DNA from 3 places in the Roseibium sp. AS2 genome. Region 1 is predicted to be linked to each of the others. Evidence: predicted binding sites of a transcription regulator. Region 1 holds the regulator's gene; each other region holds the start of a gene.
The links. The regulator LexA, encoded in region 1, represses DNA repair genes until DNA is damaged. The targets are predictions, from matches to a motif close to TGTTCNNNNTGTGTTCNG.

Region 1 (3,800 bases):
GATTGTCTTCCTGGGTATCCTGGTCGGCCGGCGCGGCGTTACTCTGCGCAGTGTCGCGATCGCGGGTCTGGCGTTGCTGCTGATTGCGCCCGAACGCCTGTTTTTTCCCGGATTTCAGATGTCCTTTGCCGCAGTGATCTGCCTGGTCGCGGTGTATGATCTCTGGCGCCGGCGCGACCGGGAGCTAACGGCCCGGGCCGCACGACCGGAAGGCCTGAAGCTGCTGATGTCGCATCTGGCAAAATGGAGCGCGGGGCTGTTCATCACCGCGCTTGTGGCCGGTCTGGCGACCGGGATCATCGGCGCGCATCATTTTGGACGGGTCGCCCCTTACGGGCTGATTGGCAACATGCTGGGAATGCCGGTGTTCTCGCTTCTGGTCATGCCCATGGGGGTGCTTGCCCTCGTGCTGATGCCATTCGGTCTGGCGGGACTGCCTCTGGCCGTCATGTCGTTCGGCGTATCCGTGCTCCTGAAGATCGCTGAATTCACCGCCGGGCTCGATGCGGGTGACGGGGTGACAGGCAGGCTGGACGGCGCGGCGGCGCTGCTGTTGCTCTGCGCCCTGTTCACCGGGCTGCTGCTGCCCGGGCGCACACGTCTGTGCGCGGCGCTGCCGCTGGCGGCGGGAATCCTCATCGCCGTCGACTCGCGTCCGCCGGACATTCAGATCGCCGCCTCCGGCGGTCGTGTCGCGGCGCGTGATGACGGCGGTCTGCTACGGTTTTCCGGTCGAAAGTCCGCCTTCCTGACGGAACTCTGGTTCCAGTACGAAGGGGTTTCGCCGGACGCGATTGGATCGCGCAAGATGAATTCGGAGCAAAGGCGGTGCGACCCGCTCGGATGTGTTGTGCACGCTTATTCGGTTGCCGGTGAGCGCACCGGGACAAAGGAGAGGTCTGTTGCCATCGCCTTGCCGAAAACCCTGGAGGCTTCGGATGACGATTGCCGGTATGCGGATATTATCGTGAGCGATCAGATCGTGCAGGAAGACTGCCGTGCGCGACTGGTTCTTGGCCCGGAAGTCAGAACCTCCAGGGGCGCTGTTTCCATCTGGCTGTCAGCGGACGGACCACGCGCGAGCATGTCCGGTCAGCAAGGAAAAGAAAGAGAAAATGGAAAAGCAGAGGCACCAGCGCCACCGCTTCCGGTCGATCAAAACCGAAACGGCCGGGCTCCCGTGATCAGCAGAGTGATCTACGCAATTCCGGATCCGCCGAGACCATGGCACAGGCAGGGAACGGTGACGCGCGCATATCTGCGCCGCGCCGCGCGTGCCGATAAGGACTGACCGGCGGCATTGCCGGGCGTTGTCTGGCGTTGCCGCTCAATATTGGCGGAAGAGAGCGACCAGCCGTCCCTGAACGCGGACCCGGCCAGGGCCGAAGATACGCGTTTCATAGGCCGGGTTAGCAGCCTCCAGCGCAATGGAGGCTCCCTTCTTGCGCAGTCGCTTCAGCGTTGCTTCCTCTTCATCCACCAACGCGACGACGATATCTCCGCTGTCCGCATTATCCGTCCGGCGGATCAGCACGGTGTCGCCGTCGAGGATGCCGGCCTCGATCATGGAATCGCCCCGCACTTCAAGAGCATAGTGTTCCCCCTTGCCAAGCAATTCCTGCGGCACGGTGATCGAATGGCTGTGGGTCTGGATGGCCTCGATGGGAACACCGGCGGCAATGCGGCCCATGACCGGGATTTCCGTCCCGGCGGACACCGGTTCTTCCACCTGTTTGGTGAACTCCGGTTTGCCAAGCGAGCCTTCGATCACTTCGGGAGAGAAACTGCCGCGTGCGCGCGGCGCGCCCAGACCCGGCGCGATCGAGTCTGGCAGGCGGACCACTTCCATGGCCCGGGCCCTGTTGGGCAGGCGCCGGATGAAGCCACGTTCCTCCAGGGCGGTAATAAGGCGGTGAATGCCGGATTTGGACCTGAGATCCAGCGCGTCCTTCATTTCGTCGAAAGACGGCGGAACACCGGTTTCCTTCAGTCTTTCGTGAATGAACATGAGCAGTTCATACTGCTTGCGCGTCAACATGTCGGTATCCCCTGGCCGCGAAATAGGCTGGTACAAATCAAGAACATGGTACCTGTTCCCATTGTGTTCTGCAAGGGTAAATGTTCTCTTACTGTTCCTGATCAACCTGCACGCCGGTCGTGGCGGCACGTTCGCCCGCCCAAGGGGTCACTCCGGCACTGCGGTGCCCCTGATCAGGAGCTCGCAGGTAACAAGTGTCGGTGCGGTTCCGGGGCGCACGATACCCTGGTGAAGGGCTCCCTCCAGATCGACGCCACGTACGGGAAGCCTGAGCGGCGTGTCGCCGGTTTTTCCCGCGCCGGACCGCACAAGGATTTCCGATATCAGGCCGGTCATCGGGGATGTTTCCCGGAACGCCGCGCCGGCGAGACTGCCGAGGCCGAAAACCTCAAAGTCCGGTTCCGCCAGAGCCGCGGCGAGTGCTGTCACACTGTCATGCAGGTCAGCGAACGGCGCGAGGGTGGTGATGAGGGCGTTGTGAGGCCTGGTCGAGGCCCGCAGGTCGTCCGGTCTGACCCGAAACAGGGTGAATTCGGTCTCCGGATCCTCCGCGGCTTCGAATTTGGCGCCCTTAATGCCGTAGCCCGTGATCCGCGCGGCCTCGGCCGTTGCCAGCGTTTGCGGCAGCAAGTGGCCGAGATGGCCGGTGCCGCCTTCGTGCCAGCATGCGTGGATATGGGCAAACCATTGACCGTCCTTCCAGCCGAGGATGGCCACGGCTTCGTCCAGAACGGCGCCGCCGGAGGTTCTCGTGTCGCTGTACCAGGCGGCGTGACGGTCGTCGATGGCCCGGTCCGGCATGACATAATCGAAAGGCGCCAGCGCCAGTCCACCGAGGTCGAGCACCGCGGAGCCGCACCCCTTCTGGTCGGCGAAGCTGCCCAGCGCTTCGATCAGGGGCGCGCCGCCGTCAAGCTCAAGCGAGATCGGGTCCGCGCGGCAGGTCATGCCGGGGCTGCGGTCCGTGGCTGCGGGTCCGGGATGCCGGATGTCCGCGAGGCTGATCGGGGCGGGCCGTCTCACAGAAGACCCTTCTCGTCCAGATGGTCGCGCACCAGTTTCTTCGTGACCTTGCCATAGGCGCTGGTCGGCATCTGCGCGATGAAGAGATAGCGGGCGGGCAGTTTGTATCGGGCGACACGGTCCTGCAGGAACGCGGTGAGGTCCTGGGGATCCGGTGTGGCGCCATCCGCCGTCACGCATACCGCCAGGCCGACTTCGCCCCATTGCGGGTCCGGAATACCGAGTATGGCGACTTCCGAAATCGCCGGATGGGCGAGCAGGACCTCTTCCACTTCCTTGGGGTAGACGTTGGAGCCGCCGGAAATATACATGTCCGACGCTCGGCCGGTCAGATACAGAAACCGCTGCGCGTCCATGTGGCCGATATCGCCCGTGCGGAACCAGCCGTTTCGGAAGGAGGCTGCATTGGCGGCATCGTCGTCTAGATAACCGGCACAGACAGCCGCGCCGATGACGCAGACCTCCCCGGTCCGGTGTGGCGGCAGGATAGCGCCGGTCTCGTCCTGGATGGAAACCTCGATCCCGGTCCTTTCGGTGCCACAGGTGCCGATACGCGTCTGCGGGCCGTCTTCCAGACAGTGGTCCTGCGGACGCAGCACCGTGATATTGCCGGTCACTTCGCCGAGACCATAGTACTGCACCAGAACCTTGCCGAGTTTCTCAAGCGCCTTTTTCTGGTCCTCGCGATACATCGGTGCGCCGGCATAGATGACGTGGCGCAGGCTGGAATGGTCGAACC
Region 2 (3,800 bases), on a different contig from region 1:
GGCAGGATCTTTTGCTTTTGAGCTACGCCGCAGAAACGGGGCCGTGCTCTTCACGGGGCTTGATCGTCCAGTCCCGTCAGATCGCCGCTTCGCCCCGGATGGCGGCCCTCTGAAACTCAGCAAGTCACCGGTGTCATCGGCTTTTGCCCTTGTGATATTCGGGGCGGCCTGTTCCTTTCACCGGCGTGCGTCTGCCGCAACCCGGACCGGCCTGAAGCTCATCCGGTGGTGCGGGGAAGGCCCAAGTCTGGCCAGGGCTGCCTGATGCAGCGGAACCCCGTAGCCTTTGTGACGGGCAAAGCCGTAGCCCGGACAATGCTCTTCCAGCCGCACCATCATCCGGTCCCGGGTGACCTTGGCGACAATTGAGGCGGCAGCGACACACAGGCAGCGGCCGTCGCCTTTTACCAGAGCTTGCCCCGGTGATTTCAATCCTGCCGGAACATCCCGCCCGTCGATCAGCACATAAGCTGGAACGGCGGCCAGGAGTGTGACCGCCCGAACCATCGCCGAAAGGGTTGCCGCGCGAATGTTCAGCCGGTCGATCGTCGCAGGTGACGCACTGGCAACCGACACATGCGCACTGGCAACGATTTCCTCGAACAGCGCCTCGCGCCGGGCCTCGGTCAGTTTCTTGGAATCGTTCAGCCCCTTCGGAACCCGGTTATAGTCCAGCATGACGGCCGCGGTGACCACAGGTCCCGCCCAGGGACCGCGTCCGGCTTCGTCCACACCGCAGAGAAATCCGTCGAACGCTGCGGCATGCCGGCGTTCAATGTCAAGGTCCGGCTGATCGGGGAACGGCAGATCGAAAAGGGTCGGAGTGTGTGGCATGCCGTCAAACCTGCAGACACCCGAGCCTTTCCGCAAGTCGCCGGATCAAAACAGGTCCAGTTGCACACCGCCTTTTTGCGGCTGGACGAAGTCGTCCGAATTCAGTTTCTTGCGGCGCAGGTTGAGTCCGAGACGTTTGGCGGCGAGCGAGAAGCGTTTGCCTATCTGGTCCGCATAGGGACCGCGTCCGCGCATGCGCTCGCCCCATTTGGCGTCGTAATCCTTGCCGCCACGCATGGACCGGATCAGGTTCATCACATGCTGGTAGCGGTTCGGCCGCTCGCGCAGCAGCCAGTCGCGGAAGAGTTCGGAGACTTCCCGCGGCAGGCGCAGCAGGACATAGCCGGCCTCCGCCGCACCGTGTTCGGCCGCGGCCTCAAGCAGGGCCTCGATTTCGCTGTCCGTCAACGCCGGGATGATCGGTGCCATCATGACGGACGTTGGAATGCCTGCTTCCGAAAGGGCTTTGATGGCACCAAGCCGCTTGTGCGGTGCGGAAGCCCGCGGCTCCATTGCCCGGCAGAGTTTCCTGTCCAGCGTCGTCACCGATAGCGCGACCTTGACCAGATTTCGTTTCGCCATGCGGGTGAGAATGTCGATGTCACGGGTGACCAGGGCCGACTTGGTGACGATCGCGACCGGGTGGGAACAGGCCTCCAGAACCTCCAGTATTTCGGGCATCAGCTTGTAACTGCGCTCCATCGGCTGATAGGGGTCGGTGTTGGTGCCGATGGCGATGACGCGCGGGATGTAGCCGGGACGGGAAAGTTCGCGTTCCAGAAGCTGCGCGGCATTGGGCTTGGCAAACAGTCTGGTTTCGAAATCGAGCCCGGGAGACAGGCCCATATAGGCGTGGCTGGGTCTGGCGAAGCAGTAGATGCAGCCGTGCTCGCATCCCCTGTAGGGATTGATCGACCGGTCGAAGGAGATGTCCGGAGACTCGTTGCGGGTGATGATGGTGCGCGCGCGCTCCTCCTGGATCTCCGTCTTGAGTGGCGGCAGGTCGTCAAGGCTGTCCCAGCCGTCGTCGAAGTCCTCTCTGGCAACCGGTTCGAAACGCCCGCTCTTGTTGAGAGCCGCCCCCCGGCCGCGGCGGCGCTCCTCACCCAGCCTTGCGGCTTCCGATGCGGAAGGCTCTGCCGCTGGCGACGCGGGCAGGGAGTGTCTGAAGGCATTCATCAAGGCGTTCCGTAATCAGAAAAGAACATAGCGGGAACATTAGCCTAAATCAGAGCTTTCACAAGCGGACTCTCTCGCACTTTGAAATTTTTCATGTAAAACTCGGGCTCATGATAAGTGTCATCATCGCGACAAAGAATTCAGAAACCGAGCTGGTGCACGCCCTCTCGGCTTTGGTACCGGCGGCGGCGGAAGGTGTCGTGCGCGAAGTCATCATTGTGGATGGCGGGTCGACCGACAACACCGACATGGTCGCCGATGCCGCAGGCTGCACCTGGGCCTGCCGCCAGGGCGCGCCGCGCAGCGAGCGCCTTGCCTATGGCGTGTCTCTTTCAAGGCGTGGCGACTGGCTGTTGTTCCTGCGTCCCGAAACGCTGCTGGAAAGCGGCTGGCATCACGAGGCGCAGGCTTTTGTCGAAAGAGCCGCGCGTGCGCGCAAGGGTCCCGGCACCGCCGCAAGTTTCCGCCTCCGCTACGAAGCCTTCGGCTTTGGCGCCCGCATCAGCGAAACCATTGCGGCCCTGCGCTCCCAGCTACTTGGCATGCCCTACGGCAATCAGGGCCTGCTGATCTCGCGCAGCTTCTATCAGAAGCTCGGCGGACACAGGCCTTTGCCGGAACTGGAAGACCTGGACATCGCCAAGCGCATCGGGCGCGGGCGGCTGGTGTTTCTGCGAGCGGCTGCCGTTTCGTCCGGTGATGCGGAAGACGACAGCGTGCTCTCCCGGTTCCGCCAGTCCCTGGCACGCTTTTGCGTCGGCATGCTGCGCATCCCCGCGAGCGTCGCGGTCAAGCTGCACGGCTGAAACCGGCACTCGGCCCCGGCGAGGGGACTGCCCGTCTTTCGAACGAATGGCGCCTGAGGGAATCTCAGGCTCTTGGCTTGCCCTGTCCGGGCCTAGGCCTCCCGCAGCTTGCCGCGTTTCAGGTGCTCGTCGAGCCGCGGCATGATTTCCACGAAATTGCAGGGCATGTGGCGGTAGTCGAGCTGCCACATCAGGATGCCGTCCCAGGCGTCCTTGCAGGCGCCCGGAGATCCCGGCAGCACGAAGATATAGGTGGCGCCGGCGACGCCGCCGGTGGCTCTGGACTGGATCGTCGAGGTGCCGATCTTGTCGTAGGAAATCCGGTGAAAGACCTCCGAGAAACCGTCCATGCGCTTTTCGAACAGGGGTTCCATCGCTTCAGGCGTCACGTCGCGGCCGGTGAAACCGGTGCCGCCGGTGGAAATGATCACGTCGACACCCGGATCCGCAATCCAGTCCTTCGCGATCTTCCGGATGGCCGGCACGTCGTCTGTCACGATCTTCCGGTCCGCGAGGCGGTGGCCCGCCTTTGCAAGCCTTTCCGCCAAAATGCTGCCGGACCGGTCCTCTTCCAGCTTGCGCGTGTCGGACACGGTCAGAACCGCAATGTCGAGCGGGATGAACGGGCGCGTATCGTCCAGACGGGGCATGGCGTTCTCCTTTGTCGTCAACAGATAGGCGATTGCTGGCGCAGGTTCCAGAGGCATCGGCAATTGCGACCGGAAACCTGTAGCGCAATAAAATTACAAAAAATAACAAGAATGAGACACTTGCTAAATAGATAGGTCAGTATTATTGACTTAAATAGCAAGACCAAAAACAGCCAAAGAGCCGAACATGACCACCTGGGACAGCCTCTATGCCCGGCGCGCCAGCCGGATGAGCGCCTCGGAAATCCGAGAACTTCTGAAACTCCTGGACCGGCCGGACGTGATCTCCTTTGCCGGCGGCATCCCTGATCCGAATCTGTTTCCGGCGGAG
Region 3 (3,800 bases), on a different contig from region 1:
ATTTACCCGTTGTCGGGGTCAAATATCAAGATCTTCGGCGAATTCGGCATTATCCTGAATGAACTTGAACCTGGCCTCCGGCTTGTTGCCCATGAGGCGCTCCACCGTGTCATTCGTGTCGGCGATTGTATCTTCCGCAACAACAACCTTCAGCATTGTCCTCTTGCTCGGGTCCATTGTTGTTTCCTTGAGCTGCGCAGGCATCATTTCGCCGAGGCCCTTGAAGCGCCCGATCTCCACCTTCGACTTGCCCTTGAAGACCGTTCCCAGCAACTCGTCCTTGTGGGCGTCGTCCCGCGCATAAAGTGTCTTGCCGCCCTGGCTGAGCCTGTAGAGCGGAGGAACGGCAAGGAACAGATGACCGGTGCGGATCAGTTCGGGCATCTCCCGGTAAAAGAACGTGATCAGCAGCGAGGCGATATGGGCGCCGTCGACATCCGCATCTGTCATGATGACGATCTTTTCGTAACGCAGATCGCTGTCGCGGTACTGGGAGCGGCTGCCGCACCCGAGAGCCTGGACAAGATCGGCCAGTTGCTGGTTGGCGACCAGCTTGTCGCGCCCCGCATTGGCGACATTGAGGATCTTGCCGCGCAGGGGCAGCACCGCCTGGTTCGAGCGGTTGCGCGCCTGTTTGGCAGAGCCTCCGGCGGAGTCTCCTTCCACGATGAACAATTCCGTGCCGTCCGCCTGATTGGCGGAACAGTCGGCGAGCTTGCCCGGCAGGCGCAGCTTGCGCACGGCGGTCTTGCGCGCCACATCCTTTTCCTGCCGCCTGCGCAGGCGGTCGTCCGCGCGGTCGAGCACCCATTCCAGAAGTTTGTTGGCCTGATTGGGAGAAGCCGTCAGCCAATGGTCGAAGGCATCGCGGACCGCGACTTCCGTGATGCGGGTCGCCTCGTTGGTCGACAGCTTGTCCTTGGTCTGGCCGACGAACTCCGGTTCGCGGATGAAGACAGACAGCATGCCGCCGGCCGACGTCATCACGTCGTCACCGGTTATGATCGAGGCCTTCTTGTTGTTTGTGAGTTCGCCATAGGCCTTCAGGCCGCGCAGCAGCGCATAGCGGAAACCGGCTTCATGCGTGCCGCCTTCGGGAGTAGGCACCGTGTTGCAGTAGGAATTGACGAACCCGTCACCCGCGAACCAGTTGACCGCCCATTCGACGGAGCCGTGCTTTCCGGCATTGTCGGTGCGCCCGGAAAAGACCTCGTCGACGACACGCCGTTCGGTTTGCAGACGCTCTTCGAGAAAGTCCCGGAGGCCACCGGGAAAATGAAAGACGGCTTCCGCCGGCGTTTCGTCTTTTTCCGGTATCATGTCGGGCGTGCAGTGCCAGCGGATCTCGACACCGCCGAATAGATAGGCCTTGGACCGGGCCATCTTCAAAAGGCGCGCAGGCTTGAAGTGCGCCCCCTTGCCGAAAATTTGTTCGTCCGGCTTGAACCGGACCTGCGTGCCGCGCCGGTTCTGAGTGTCACCGACCAGCTCGATCGGCCCCTGTGGCTGACCGCGGCGGAACACCTGTCGGTACAGCTTGCGGCTGCGGGCCACCTCGACGACGAGTTCCTCGGAGAGCGCGTTGACCACGGACACGCCGACGCCGTGAAGGCCGCCGGATGTCTCGTAGACCTTGCTGTCGAACTTTCCGCCGGCATGAAGGGTGGTCATGATGACCTCGAGCGCGGACTTGTCCTTGAACTTGGGATGCGGATCGACAGGGATCCCGCGTCCGTTGTCGGTAATGGTCAGATAGCCGTCGCTTGTCAGGCTGACATCGATCCAGGTCGCGTGGCCGGCTACGGCCTCGTCCATGGAGTTGTCGATGACTTCCGCGAACAGGTGATGAAGCGCCTTTTCGTCGGTTCCGCCGATATACATGCCGGGGCGCCGTCTGACAGGCTCAAGTCCTTCCAGGACCTCGATATCGGCCGCGGAATAGTCATCGGGCACTTCCACAGGTGCAACGGAACGTGCTTTTTGCGGCTTTGGAGCGGGCGGGTCTTGCGCAATAGGTGCGGAGACCGCCGCGTTGCCGGCAAATAGATCGTCTTTTGAACTCATTCCGTGTCGCCTGCCGTATCGCCTGTTGAATGCTGGGTACCGGTTTCCCGATGATCAGCGCTGTTACCTACACCGAATCGAGAGAGAGTTTGAAGGACAAAGATAGAACGGGAAAGGTTTTGAGCCAAAAGCCCCCGTTTTCAACAGACCTGAAGCGGAATTGTCGGCTCCGGCAACCCTTCGTCAACCCGGGCATGGTGTGATGAGCGGGAACCATCGGGAGAGGGGTTTATCGGAATGTGCCAATTCAGCAACACTTGCCGGCAGAGTCATTCGCGGCATGGCCGAATACATTCCATTGCCCATGTTCGGCCATTTTTGGCGGTCACCCGTTAACATGAATTAAGTCGGGCCATGCATGAGGGACCGCCTCGATCAGGGCGGCGCCTGAACCTAAAGACCCGGAATTGATCCAAGTTGGGCGCAAAGCAGCCCAACTTGGAACGAAATGATCGGCCATCTTGGGCCAAACCGGAAAACGACCCTGAAGGGCCTAGCCTGGCAGGGGTGAGAGACTTCAAATGCGCATGGCGCGGACAAAAAACAAGAGTGTCCGTCGGAAGGACAAGTCGTTGCCGACGGATAATTGTGTGACAGGGATGCTGAACAAAAGCACGATGCTTCGACGCATGGGCAAGGCCGGAACTGTGCTCGGCGCGTTGATCGTCATCGCACTTGCCGGACCGGCGGGTGCATTCGACGGCCAGCCGGCGCCGCACAGGACAATCGGTCCGGACGACCTGTCGCCGATGGAAGCCCTGCGCGCAGGGGCACGCCAGTACTATTCCGGCGACAAGACAGCCGCCCTCGGTTCGCTGCAATACGCCGCCGAGAATGGCGAGCCCATGGCCGCCTGGAAACTCGGCGAGATGTATGCCAAGGGCGACGGCGTCAAGGAAGACGACCTGAAGGCATTCAAATATTACAGTCAGATCGTGCGGGAACATGGCGACGACCGTCCGGATGCGCCGGATGCTCCTTTCGTTTCCAGTGCGTTCGTTGCACTTGGCTCCTATTACCTGGACGGCATAGACGGCGCCATCCCGAGAAACGAGGCCAGGGCAAGGCAGATCTTCACCCATGCCGCCTCTTATTTCGGCGATGCCGGCGCCCAGTACGAACTGGGCCGGATGTATCAGAGCTCAAATTATCGCATGGCCGTTCGCTGGTACAATCTGGCCGCTCTGAAAGGGCATGTCGGCGCCCAGGCACGGCTCGGGGAAACGCTTTACGCCATTGGCACGTCGGACAAGAAGAAAGCGCGCGGGCTGATGTGGATGACCGTTGCCCGTCAGCAGGCCCAGGGAACCGAGGCGGCGTGGATCAACACCATGCATGAACAGTATTTCGCCGTATCGCCGGAACCCGTTCGCCAGATGGCCCGTTCGCTGGCCGATGGCTGGCTGCAGCAGAACCGGCCGGACGTCCTCACCGCGCAGCAACTGCCTTCTCAATAGTCGTCACACCGTTCACAACCGGGGCCTGTCGGCTCCGCCCGGGAGCCCGGACGCACCGGCATGTGCACGGCTGAAATCCGCCTGAAGAAGGCCGGTCTCGAGCCGGGGCGCCGTCCAAGGTGTTTCGGGCGGGTGGTCGCCATCGTGCCCTGGCACCCGGCTGACCGGGCAGGGGGCATCGCTCAATTTCCACGATGTGTTGTTCAGGACCATGTCGCAGGTTGCCATGCGCATTCCGTCCGGACTTTTCAGGCAGATGGAATCGCCCAGCCCGTAGTC

Region 2: the regulator LexA is predicted to act here: its motif matches at 2,035-2,052, upstream of WNZ15_RS00425 (PA0069 family radical SAM protein).
Region 3: the regulator LexA is predicted to act here: its motif matches at 2,157-2,174, upstream of parE (DNA topoisomerase IV subunit B).

What each region holds. Positions count from the first base shown of each region.
Region 1 covers NZ_JBBMQN010000008.1:52,131-55,930, forward strand. Annotated here, with positions in the region: gene WNZ15_RS21305 (ComEC/Rec2 family competence protein) at 1-1,291, shown strand, start outside; gene lexA (transcriptional repressor LexA) at 1,328-2,038, opposite strand; gene WNZ15_RS21315 (hypothetical protein) at 2,186-3,061, opposite strand; gene WNZ15_RS21320 (acyl-CoA synthetase) at 3,058-3,800, opposite strand, start outside.
Region 2 covers NZ_JBBMQN010000001.1:95,802-99,601, reverse strand. Annotated here, with positions in the region: gene WNZ15_RS00435 (hypothetical protein) at 1-113, shown strand, start outside; gene WNZ15_RS00430 (ribonuclease HII) at 178-834, opposite strand; gene WNZ15_RS00425 (PA0069 family radical SAM protein) at 880-2,013, opposite strand; gene WNZ15_RS00420 (glycosyltransferase) at 2,124-2,819, shown strand; gene moaB (molybdenum cofactor biosynthesis protein B) at 2,912-3,469, opposite strand; gene WNZ15_RS00410 (PLP-dependent aminotransferase family protein) at 3,657-3,800, shown strand, end outside.
Region 3 covers NZ_JBBMQN010000007.1:167,839-171,638, reverse strand. Annotated here, with positions in the region: gene parE (DNA topoisomerase IV subunit B) at 19-2,064, opposite strand; gene WNZ15_RS20285 (tetratricopeptide repeat protein) at 2,664-3,521, shown strand; gene WNZ15_RS20280 (hypothetical protein) at 3,534-3,800, opposite strand, start outside.